3 regions of the Dactylosporangium maewongense genome follow, and region 2 is predicted to be linked to each of the others. Evidence: riboswitches for the same ligand, from Rfam matches in the RefSeq annotation. Region 2 holds a riboswitch; each other region holds the start of a gene.
What was found. A riboswitch is a leader RNA that binds a small molecule or an ion and turns the genes downstream of it on or off. The one in region 2 is predicted to bind ZMP and ZTP.
Positions count from the first base shown of each region.

Region 1: it holds a riboswitch for ZMP and ZTP, as region 2 does, so the genes downstream of both, ABD332_RS60265 (hypothetical protein) here and ABD332_RS39525 (bifunctional 5,10-methylenetetrahydrofolate dehydrogenase/5,10-methenyltetrahydrofolate cyclohydrolase) in region 2, are expected to answer to the same signal.
Region 3: it holds a riboswitch for ZMP and ZTP, as region 2 does, so the genes downstream of both, ABD332_RS38540 (serine hydroxymethyltransferase) here and ABD332_RS39525 (bifunctional 5,10-methylenetetrahydrofolate dehydrogenase/5,10-methenyltetrahydrofolate cyclohydrolase) in region 2, are expected to answer to the same signal.

Region 1 covers NZ_BAAAQD010000026.1:108,816-112,759, reverse strand. The annotation lists gene ABD332_RS46210 (hypothetical protein) at 80-871, opposite strand; gene ABD332_RS46205 (SigE family RNA polymerase sigma factor) at 868-1,416, opposite strand; ZMP/ZTP riboswitch at 1,531-1,615, shown strand; partial or broken gene ABD332_RS60265 (hypothetical protein) at 1,587-1,862, shown strand; gene ABD332_RS46200 (hypothetical protein) at 1,994-2,131, shown strand; gene ABD332_RS46195 (UbiA prenyltransferase family protein) at 2,207-3,088, shown strand; gene ABD332_RS46190 (MerR family transcriptional regulator) at 3,142-3,942, shown strand.
Region 2 covers NZ_BAAAQD010000019.1:189,537-193,480, forward strand. The annotation lists ZMP/ZTP riboswitch at 1,218-1,302, shown strand; gene ABD332_RS39525 (bifunctional 5,10-methylenetetrahydrofolate dehydrogenase/5,10-methenyltetrahydrofolate cyclohydrolase) at 1,315-2,181, shown strand; gene rsmG (16S rRNA (guanine(527)-N(7))-methyltransferase RsmG) at 2,287-2,964, shown strand; gene ABD332_RS39535 (ParA family protein) at 3,557-3,944, shown strand, end outside.
Region 3 covers NZ_BAAAQD010000018.1:242,739-246,682, forward strand. The annotation lists gene ABD332_RS38530 (acetolactate synthase large subunit) at 1-248, opposite strand, end outside; gene ilvD (dihydroxy-acid dehydratase) at 476-2,320, shown strand; ZMP/ZTP riboswitch at 2,387-2,475, shown strand; gene ABD332_RS38540 (serine hydroxymethyltransferase) at 2,499-3,761, shown strand; gene ABD332_RS38545 (hypothetical protein) at 3,849-3,944, opposite strand, start outside.

The sequences.
Region 1 (3,944 bases), on a different contig from region 2:
GAGGCCGTGGGAAGGCCGGCGGAGCTGGCGTGGCGCCGGCTGGTCGCCGACGCCACGCGTCTGCCTCGCTAGGACGGCATCAGGGCAGCATCGCCGGGTTGCCGGCCAGCGCCGCGACCTGGTCCGCGGTGAGGAACGCCTTGTCCAGGGCGGGTTTGCGGTCGGTGGCGGTGTCGTGGGGGTAGACGGGGACGGTGCGCTGAGCGGTCACGCTGAAGTGGCCGCCCTGCAGGTAGCGGCGGGCGACGATGACGTCGCCGCCGTCGCCGTGGTCCTCCAGCCAGACCACGACCGGCACGCCGGCGACGTCGACGATGCGGCAGTCGCGGCCCGCGTCAGGCAGGGCGCACAGGCCGCCGGGCGGCACGGTCTCGCTGGTCTGCGCCAGGTACGCGCCGAGGTAGCCCTCCCCGTGCCCGTCCGAGACGACGACGTGGGCGGACATCACCACGAGCGCCGAACCGGTCGGCGAGTCCAGGCGCATCGCCGGCGTGCTCGGACCGGCGAACGGGTACTGGGTGTGTCCCGAGTACCCCGCCGGCAGGGCCGCGACGAGCAGGTCGTACACGGCGCGGTCGTGCGTCGGGAGCGCCTGCGCCGACGGTACCGGCGCCGCGGACGCGACCTGAGAAGCGGTGGGCTGCGCGGCGGGCACGGCGACGAACGGCGCGGGGGCCGTCGGGCGGGACGGCAGCAGCGCGGGCGCGACCAGGGCCGCCGCGACCGTCACGCCGGCGAGACCCGCGGTGGCGGCGACGACCCGGTCGCGGGTCCTCGCGGCCCGGGCGGCGACCGCGAGGACCCGCTCCGCCTCACGCAGCGGCGGCGCGTCGTCGAGGGCGAGGTCGCAGAGCATCTTCACGTCGTTCACTGGAGTCCTCCGGGGCTGGTCGGTCTGAGGTCTTCGAGGGTGTCGCCGAGCACCTCGCGCAGGTTGTCGAGGCCGCGGGCGGTTTGGCTCTTCACGGTGCCGGTGGAGCAGCCGAGCACGTCGGCGACCTGCTCGACCGACAGGTCCGCCCAGAAGCGCAGGACCAGCACCGCCCGCCGCCCTTTCGGGATGCGCAGCAGCGCCCGCTTGAGCACCTGCCGGTCCTCGACGCCCCGCTGGTCGGGGACGCTCGCGTCGAGCACCTCGTCGTCGGGCGTCGGGCGTTCCCGCCGCCACGGACGCCGGCGCTCGTCGAGGAAGGCCCGCAGCAGCACCCGCCGCGCGTACTGGTCGAGCACGTCGTGCCGGTCGATCCGGCCCCACGCGCGGTACAGCTTCGTGAACACAGTCTGGGTCAGGTCCTCGGCGAGGTGCCAGTCCCCGCACAGCAGGAAGGCGGTGTTTCTCAGGTGTCCGGCGCGGGCGGCGTAGTACGCGACGAACTCGTCGTCGTGCGGGCGCCGGCCGCGCCTCAGAATTCGCATCATCATCGCGATAGACACGTACAGCACGCGGAAATGGGTTGCTCGGGCAGGCGGTCACGCTCACGCCTCTGGCGAGTTCGCCCGTGACAACGCACCGCCGAGGGCCGGTAGGCTGCGGGTGGCCGCTACTGGCGCGGGTGGACACCACCGGGGACCGGCCGGATCGATGGGTGTGGCGCCGTCCGCCTGGGCGCCTCCGGGAAGCAGACGTCCTGCGAAACGGAGGCACGGTGGACCTGCGCCATGGCATGAACCCGCACCAGCGACCCGCGAAGATGACATCGCTCGACCCGGGGCGGCCGCCGTTGCGGTTCCTGCACGGGGCGCCGTCGTTCGTGAACGTGCTCGACGCGGCCGGGGCCTGGCAGCTGGTGCGGGAGGCGGCGGCCGCGCTCGGCGGGCCGGTCGCGGCGTCGTTCAAACACGTGTCGCCCGCCGGGGCCGCGACCGCGGGTCCGCTCGACGGGGTCATGGCCGCCACGTACCGGCTGAATCCCGCCACAACCGGGCGGCCTGGCTGGCCGGGAGGGACGGGATCGCGTTCGTCTCCGACGGGGCGCTGCCCTTCGCCGACAACGTGGAGCACGCCGCCCGGCACGGCGCGCGGTACATCACCGAACCGGGCGACTCGATCCGCTCCACCGACGTGTCCGCCGAGTGCGACCGCCGCGGCATCACCCTCGTCCGGACGGGAATCCGGCTGTTCTGCCATTGAGCCCGGAGGCACGGCGGCCCCCGGCATGACGCGGCTCTCAGTGCGGACACAGGGATCGAGGACGATGATCGGGGTATGACGGCGGTGTTGGAACGTCCGGCCGCGGTACTGGTCGCGGTCTCGCGGCCATGGTTCTGGCCGGTGTCGTGGGTGCCGGCGTACCTCGGCACGGTGCTGGCGGGTCACAACTGGCTGCCCGCGCCGGCCGACCGGGGGCGCGCGCTCGTGGCGCTGCTGGTGCTCGGGCCGCTCATCTGGGGCGCGGTGCTGGCCCAGAACGACCTGCAGGACCTACGCAGCGACCGCGACAACCCGCGCAAGGCGACGGCCCCACTGGTCACCGGAGCGGTCTCCGCCAGGCGATTGCGGGTGTGGTACCGGTGGCTGGCGGTCACCTGCGTCGCGGCCGCCCTGTACGTGGGTCCGCTGTTCGTGCTCGGCGTCGCCGGGGTGCTGCTGCTCGGCTGGGCGTACAGCGTGCCGCCGCTGCGGCTGAAGACCCGGCCCGGCTGGGACGTCGCGGTCAACGCGCTGGTCGTCGGGGTCGTGTCGCCGGCCGCGGGCTGGGCGATCACCCGGCCGCCGTGGGAGTTCCCGTGGCAGTTCGGGCTGATCGGCCTGCTCTTCGCCGCCGCTCTGTACGTGCCGACCACCGTCACCGACCTGGCCGCCGACACGGGCGCGGGCGACACGACGTTCGCCGTGCGGTTCGGTCCACGGTCCGCGCACCGGCTCGGCGTCGCGCTGTGGGCGGCGGCGCTGGCGTTCTGCGTGCTGCTGGCATGGCTGGACGTGCTGGTGCCGCGCTCGACGCTCGTGCCGCAGCTGCTGATGACACCGGTCCTGCTCGCCGCCTACGCGGTCCTGACCCGCCGCCCGACGATCACGAAGATGGCCGTGGTGTCGATCCTGTTCGGCATCCCCACGATCGGCTTCGCGCTCGCGTACATCGGCTGACGCGGCGGCGGGTCCTTGACCTTGCCCCAAGGGAAGGCCGCAGACTCGGGGGCGTGGACGGAAAGCACCTGCTGGCAGGGCAGTTCGGGGCGGCCTCGCGGCTGTCGCCGAAGGCCCTGCGCCTGTACGCGGAGCAGGGGCTGCTCATCCCGGCCGAGGTGGACCCGGCGACGGGCTACCGCTACTACCGGCCGGACCAGCTGCCCCGGGCCCGGCTGATCGCCAGGCTCCGGTCGCTCGGGCTGCCGCTGGCGAAGATCGGTGCCCTGCTCGACCTCACCCCGCAGGCGCGGGCGCTGGAGCTACGGGGGTGGTTGCGCACGCAGCGCGACCGGCTCGACGAGCGCGCCGCGGTGGTCGAGGCGGTCGACCGCTCCGGCGAGGACCTCGCGCTCGCCGGAGCGGTCCGGCTCCGGGACGTCGCCGCGACCAGGGCCGTCTGCCGCCGGCGGCAGGTCGACATCCGCGGGCTGAAGGACCTGATCCGCACCGCGGAGCGGGACATCCGGGCGCACCTGCGCGACTCGGGGCTGCCCGCCGACGGCCTGCGGCGGGTCTGCTTCCACGAGCTGGTCACGCCCGACAGCGAAGCGCCGGTGGAGGTGTCGGTCGCCTGCACCGGCCCCGTCGACCCGGTCGACGACCTGTACGTGCGACTGATCCCGGCGCACACCGAGGCGTACCTGCCCGTGCCGGCGCCGATGGAGGACTATCCGCTGATCCTGCGAGTGTACGACGCCGTCGAGGCGTGGACGGACGCGCGGCCCGGGATGGTGACCACCGGCCGCCCGTACGAGGTCCACCCGGGCACCGCCGGCGCGCGGTTCGACGTCGCATACCCAGTCTCACCATAGGA
Region 2 (3,944 bases):
CCACCGCGAAGCGGGGCGCCCCATGACGGGGCGCCCCGCTTTCCGTTTGCGGCTCACCTCCGTACACCCACCTGTCTGCCTCTCTACACGATGCGTCCTGACCCGACGCGTCTCCGCTCTGCTCGCCCACGCCCCCGCACGTTTCCGACTCCGTGCCTTGTCCCCCGCGTCCGCCCCCGCACGCATCTCGCGGGGGCGCATACGGGCCTCGCTCTTCCACGCACCAGTCGGTCGCTGCTCGCCGTGCCCTCGCGCACTGTTCTTCGCGCGCCCCGTGCTTCCGCGCTCTGGTGTCCGTGCCTTGCGCCTGTGTCGCGTGCCCCGCCCCCGTGTCCGGTGGCACCATGCCCCGCCTCCGGAGCTCGTGCCCTACGTCCGCACCTGTCCGACCGAGGCAACATGATGCAGGGGTCGGCACTTCGACTGCTCGCCCCCGGCTCCGTGCCCCGTCTCTTGGCGAACGTTCCGTCCTCTGCGTCTGTGTCCCCGTCCGTGCTGCGCGCCCCGGCTTTAGCTTTCGGTCGAGTCGAGCTTCGCGCCGACTGCACTGTGGCCGGTCACCGCCTTCGCGTCCGGGTTGTCGCCTTCCCCGTAGTGCGTTGTGTCCCACGCTGCCCGCGCGCCGCGCTCTGTATCGAGGGGAAGATCCCGCACCCTCGTACCGCGGGCCCGGTGCGTCTGTGCAACTGCCCTGCGCCTGCGTCCAAGTCGGCCGCCTGCCCCTCTTGCTCTCGGCATCGCGTCCGAACGTCATCCACGCGCCGTGCTCCTTGGTTCGAGCACCGCGCTGCCTTCCCGTGTCCGGGTCGTGGGTCCTGACCGTTCCTTCGAGTCCTGGCGGGCAGCAGTCGAAGTGCTGACCCCTGTACCGGCGCTTGATCGAAGGAGTGTTCTGGCCGTCATCACGACCAGGACCGGCCTTCGATCACCACACTGCTGGATGCCAAGGGCGCCGGTCGCCCCCGCCCGCGCCGGACCCACACAGCTGGTCCCGAGTGCGATGCAGGCTGGCGCCACAAGCGTCGTCCGCACGTTGCGGGAGTCGACGCGGTCCTGTCTGCCCGGTCTTGCGACTGACGGCCGTACAGGGGCGGGCGGCGCGTCACGAGGGCTGGTGATGGCGTCTTGGGTGGGGCGTGTCGGCTGTAAGCGTTCCTGCATTCCTTCGTCGGGGTTCGTCCCCGCGTGGTCGGGAGGGGATGGGATCGGGGACAATGGGTGGCAGACGCGACTGGCGGCACCGGGATGGGACGGACCATCGGGGAGCTCGAGTTGTGAGGGTCGACCGCCTGGGTCCTCACGTCGGGGAGTCGTATGTCCACGACCACTGCTGTTCTCCTGCCCGGCGCTCCTGTCGCCGAGAAGATCCTGGCTGACGTTGCGACGCGGGTGGCGGCGTTGCGCGCGCAGGGGGTTGTGCCCTCGCTGGCGACCATCCTTGTCGGCGATGACGATGCGAGCGCGGGGTACATCCGCATCAAGCAGCGGCAGGCGGCGGAGCTCGGGTTCGAGTCGCCGCACGAGCACCTGCCGGCAGACACGACGCAGGAGGCGCTGCACGCGGTCATCGACCGGTTCAACGCTGACCCCGACGTGCATGGGTTGCTCATTCAGTACCCGACGCCGCAGCACCTTGACTACGACGTCGCGTTGCAGCGGGTCGATCCGGACATGGACGTCGACGGCATGCACCCGCTGAACCTCGGGCGTCTTGCCGCGGGCATGCCCGGGCCGCTCCCCTGCACGCCCGCCGGAATTGAGGCGCTCCTCGCGCACTACGAGATCCCGGTCAGCGGCAGGGAGGTCGTCATCCTCGGGCGCGGCGCGACGCTGGGCCGTCCGCTGGCGATGCTCCTGTCGCAGAAGCGGCCGACCGCCAACGCCGCCGTGACGGTCGTGCACACGGGCGTCGCGGACTGGCCGCGGTACACGCAGCGGGCCGACATCCTCATCGCCGCGGCCGGCGTGCCGGGCATCATCCAGCCCGAGCACGTGAAGCCCGGCGCGACAGTCATCGGCGGCGGGGTCCGGTACTCCGGCCGGCGGCTCCTGCCCGACGTGGACGAGTCGTGCGCGGAGGTCGCGGGCGCCATCACGCCGCGCGTCGGCGGGGTCGGCCCCACCACGGTCGCCATGCTCTTCCGCAACGCCGTGACGGCCGCGGAGCGACGTTTCACGTGAAACATCGGGGGCCGCGTCTTCGAGCGGCCCTCTTCTTGCCGCCCCCGTGCGCCGATCTGTCCCCAGTGGCCGGTCGCGCGGGGGCGGCGTGATTTGCTTGACCGCATGGATGGTGCTGTTCCGAACGAGGTGTTGCCGGCCGCCGAGAAGGTGTTCGGCGATCGGCTCCCGTTGGCTGAGCGGTTCGCTCAGTTGCTTGTCACCGACGGGGTGGTGCGAGGGCTGATCGGCCCTCGCGAGGCGCCGCGCATCTGGGAACGCCACATGCTCAACTGCGCCGTCCTCAGCGAACTCATCCAATCGGACGCCACGGTCGTCGACGTCGGCTCCGGCGCCGGCCTGCCCGGTATGGTGCTGGCAGTGGCTCGTCCCGACCTGTTCGTCACGTTGGTCGAGCCGCTCGCACGACGCACCGCGTTCCTGACCGAAGCGGTGACGGCGCTCGGCCTCGAGCGGACCACCGTGGTCCGGGCGCGGGCCGAGGAGTGCGTCGGGAAGCTTCCCCTCGCCGATGTCGTCACCGCCAGAGCAGTCGCACCGCTGGACCGGCTTGCCGGATGGTGTCTTCCCCTCACCGCCGTCGGTGGGCGACTGCTCGCGCTCAAGGGATCCTCTGCCGCGGCGGAGATCGCCGAGCACGCAGAAGTCCTGAGCCGGCTTGGAGCGGGCGCGCCGTCGGTACGGCTGTGCGGGGACGCCGTCCTCGCCGAGCCGACGACGGTCGTCGAGGTCGTGCGGGAGCGGGAAGTCGCGCAGCGCCGGAAGGCCAAGCGCGGGCGGTAAACCGGGGGACGGGCCGAAAGCGTCCTCCGGACACGGGGAACGCGGGGGTTCGACGATGGACATCAGAAACTGCAACAGCGGCTGGCCGGCCGTACCGACCAAGCGACTCGGCGGTCTCCTCCGCCGAGTCGACGGCTTTCTGGTCTTCTTACGGCCGAATGCGAGTGAGAAGACCAACGACTCGCCGATCGGCCATGGCTCTGGTCGCCTGTGCGCCGTAGGCTGGCCGCGCGCCGTTTTTGCGTTCCCGGCGCCGGTCACCGCAGTCACTCGAGACCTCGCGTCGGGCGGTGCGCCGGAGGTGGGCACAACGTCGCTGACGGCCGGCAGTGCACATCTTTCCGAGCGGGACGGGACTGACATGGTGCGCGACAGCGGTGATGGTCCGGACTACGGCGATGGCAGCTCTCATGTTTCACGTGAAACACCGATAGGTCCGCGAGCGGCCGCCGGCGCCGGAGGCCTCTACGGCTCGGCCGCCGGGCACGTCGCACACCCCGGTTTCGGTGCAGTGAGCGAGCCCGGTGTTCCCGGTCCGGACTACGGGCACGGGACCCATCAGTCGGACAGTCCAGAGTCGGTCGCCCAAGCGTTGAATGCGCAGGGATCCGACGGGCAGGAAATCGAGGGCTGGGGGGTTCGCCCGCCCGCGCGGCCCGTGCCCCAGCCGCGGGTCGACAACCCGGCCGAAACGACACGCGGCACCACGGTGGACTTTCGCGGCAGCGGCCCAGTCGATCGCGCATCTACCGGTACTGTTTACGGCCGGGGCGGAAAACCGGTCGTGCCCAGAGCCGATTCACAATCCGCTGCAGACGAAGCGAAAGCCGAGACGAGAGCAGATATGAGGTCCGAGCGACGGAGCAGTCCGTCCCCCCGGCCACACCCGTCCGTCGTCACCGCGGATACCGAGGGCGCCATGACAGACGCGTATGTTTCACGTGAAACCGAAGACCCCCCGCTGGCTCAGGAGGCAAAGC
Region 3 (3,944 bases), on a different contig from region 2:
TCGAACAGCGGGTCGTACGCGGGGAGGATCGCGCCGCCGGGAATGCCGAAGACGACGTCCGCGCCGAGCGCCTCGAGCGACCGCACCAGCACCTGAGCGCCGGTCAGAAGCTCCGGCTTCTTCTCTACGGCCGTCTTGTCCGACCGGTCGGCGGCGGCCGGCGCGGTGGAGCCCGGCGGCGTCGCCGGAGCGGCGGGTGCGGCCGGGTGCGCTCGGTGGGCGAGGACTTCAGGCGTGGGTCTCGTCATCGCATTTCGCACTTTCGCTCGAATGGTGTCTTGGTCGCGGCTAGGACTGGCTTGGACATGAAAAAACCCCTCCGTGCGATGCACGAGGGGCTAGCGCGCTGACGGCAGGCGTCGGCGCGCTAGATGATAAGTACTCGCAGCGACCTCGACGACATTCCCCCACTCTTGCGCATCTCACCGCCCGAGTCAACCGGTCCCACGATCTGGAACGTGTCAGACTCACAAGTATGCCCGAGCTGCGATCCAAAACCTCCACTTCTGGTCGCAACATGGCCGGCGCACGCGCCCTCTGGCGCGCCACCGGCATGACCGACGCAGATTTCGGTAAGCCCATCGTCGCCATCGCCAACAGCTTCACGCAGTTCGTGCCGGGCCATGTCCACCTGCGCAACCTCGGGATCATCGTCGCGGACGCGGTCGCCGAGGCCGGTGGGGTCGCCAAGGAGTTCAACACCATCGCCGTCGACGACGGCATCGCCATGGGCCACGGCGGGATGCTCTACTCGCTGCCCAGCCGCGAGCTCATCGCCGACGCCGTCGAGTACATGGTGCAGGCGCACTGCGCCGACGCGCTCGTGTGCATCTCCAACTGCGACAAGATCACGCCCGGCATGCTGCTCGCCGCGCTCCGCCTCAACATCCCCACCGTCTTCGTCTCCGGCGGCCCCATGGAAGCCGGAAAGACCGTCGCGATCGAGGGCGTCGTGCACGCCAAGCTCGACCTCATCGACGCGATGATCGCCTCCGCCAACGAGGCGGTCACCGACGAGCAGCTGGGCCAGATCGAGCGCTCCGCCTGCCCGACCTGCGGCTCCTGCTCCGGCATGTTCACCGCCAACTCGATGAACTGCCTCACCGAGGCGATCGGCCTCGCCCTGCCCGGCAACGGCTCCACCCTCGCCACCCACAGCGCCCGCAAGGCCCTCTTCGAGCGGGCCGGCTCGCTCGTCGTCGAGCTGTGCAAGCAGTACTACGAGGGTGATGACGCGTCGGTACTGCCGCGCGCGATCGCCACCCGCGAGGCGTTCGAGAACGCGGTCGCCCTCGATGTCGCCATGGGCGGGTCCACCAACACCGTCCTGCACCTGCTCGCGGCCGCCCGCGAGGCCGAGGTCGACTTCAGCGTCGCCGACATCGACGGCATCTCCCGCCGGGTGCCGTGCCTGTCGAAGGTCGCGCCCAACAGCCCCAAGTACCACATGGAGGACGTCCACCGCGCCGGCGGCATCCCCGCCATCCTCGGCGAGCTCAACCGCGCGGGCCTGCTTCGGGATGGGGTCCGCAGCGTCCACTCGCCCGACCTGTCCAGCTGGCTGGCCGAATGGGACATCCGTTCCGGGAACGCTTCCGAAACCGCGCTCGAGCTCTTCCACGCCGCGCCCGGCGGGGTCCGCACCGTTGAGCCGTTCTCCACGTCCAACCGCTGGGCGACGCTCGACACCGACGCCGCCGAGGGCTGCATCCGCTCCAAGGAGCACGCCTACAGCGCCGACGGCGGCCTCGCGATCCTGTTCGGCAACATCGCCCCCGACGGCTGCGTCGTCAAGACCGCCGGCGTGCCCGAGGAGAACCTCGTCTTCCACGGCACGGCACGGGTCTTCGAGTCGCAGGAGTCCGCGGTGGACGGCATCCTCGCCAAGGAGGTCGTCCTCGGTGACGTGGTGGTCATCCGGTACGAGGGCCCGAAGGGCGGGCCGGGCATGCAGGAGATGCTCTACCCGACGTCGTTCCTGAAGGGGCGGGGCCTGGGGCGCGCCTGCGCGCTCATCACCGACGGCCGCTTCTCCGGCGGCACCTCCGGCCTCTCCATCGGTCACATCTCGCCCGAGGCGGCCGGCGGCGGGCTCATCGCCCTCGTCGAGGACGGCGACCGGATCGAGATCGACATCCCGCACCGCTCGATCAGCCTCGTCGTCGACGAGGACGTGCTGACCGCGCGCCGCGTCGCGCAGGAGAAGCGCGAGCGGCCGTACACGCCGCTGGACCGGCAGCGACCCGTCTCGGCGGCGCTGCGCGCGTACGCGTCGATGGCCACCGCGGCCAGCGACGGCGCCTACCGCAAGGTGCCGTAACGGTCGTCACCCCGGGCCAGTTCGATCGGATCGGCCCGGGGTTTCCGCCCGGTCGTGCACTAGCATCGGTGGTACTGCGACTGGCGCACATCAAGGTGGAACCGACCACCGGGGAGCTTCCTGCATCGCTGGCACCGCGCGCCTGGGTGCCACGGTCACCCGTATGGGAGGAAGCCCCATGCATGTTCCCGCCCTGCCGTCGATCACCTCGGCCGACCCCGACCTCGCGGACCTGATCCAGCGCGAGGCCGCCCGGCAGCACGACACGCTGCGGATGATCGCCTCGGAGAACTACGTCTCCCAGGCCGTCCTCGAAGCGACCGGCACCGTCCTCACCAACAAGTACTCCGAGGGCTACCCCGGCAAGCGGTACTACGAGGGCCAGCGCTTCATCGACCCGATCGAGGAGCTGGCGATCGCCCGCGCCAAGTCGGTCTTCGGCGTCGAGCACGCCAACGTGCAGCCCTACTCCGGCTCCCCCGCGAACCTCGCCGTCTACATGGCCCTGGCCGCCCCCGGCGACACCGTCATGGGCATGGCCCTGCCGATGGGTGGCCACCTCACCCACGGCTGGTCCGTCTCGGCGACCGGCGCGTGGTTCCGCCCCGTGCAGTACACGGTCCGCCGGTCCGACGGCCTCATCGACTTCGACGAGGTCCGCGACATCGCCCTGCGGGAACGCCCGAAGCTGATCTTCTCCGGCGGCACGGCCATCCCCCGCACCATCGACTTCCCGCGCTTCGCCGAGATCGCCCGCGAGGTCGGCGCGGTCCTCGTCGCCGACGTCGCGCACATCGCGGGCCTCATCGCCGGCGGCGCGCACCCCTCCCCCGTCGGCCACGCCTCCGTCATCACGACCACCACCCACAAGACCCTCCGCGGCCCGCGCGGCGCGATGCTGCTCTCCACCGCGGAGTACGCCAAGGCGATCGACAAGGCCGTCTTCCCCGGCCTGCAGGGCGGCCCGCACAACCACACGACCGCGGGCATCGCCGTCGCGCTCCGCGAGGCGGCCCAGCCGTCGTTCCGCACCTACGCCCACCAGATCGTCGCCAACGCCCGCGCCCTCGCCGCCGCCCTGCTGGAGCGCGGCTTCGACCTGGTCTCCGGCGGCACCGACAACCACCTCATCCTGATCGACCTCACCGGCAAGAACATCGGCGGCAAGCCCGCCGCCCGCGCCCTCGACCGCGCCGGCATCGAGACGAACTACAACACCGTCCCGTACGACACCCGCAAGCCCTTCGACCCCTCCGGCCTGCGCATCGGCACGCCCGCCCTCACCACCCGCGGCCTCACCGAGACCCAGATGCCCCAGGTCGCCGACTGGATCTCCCGCGCCGTCGACGCCGCCATCAAGTCCGACGACGACGCCTTGGACACGATCGCCGCCGAGGTCCGCGAGCTGCTGTCCGCGTACCCGATGCCCGGCTGGCACTGACCCCACAACACGCGAGGGGCGGCTCCGGTTCGTGTGACCGGATCCGCCCCTCGTGTGGTTGTTCGTCGCTACTTGCGGCGTTCGTCGCTACTTGCCGCGGCGCAGGAACCGCCGTGACTTCTGGTCGGGATTCTTGGGCTCCTCGTCGAGGTTGAGCTCCAACGGCGCCACATCGTCGTCGAA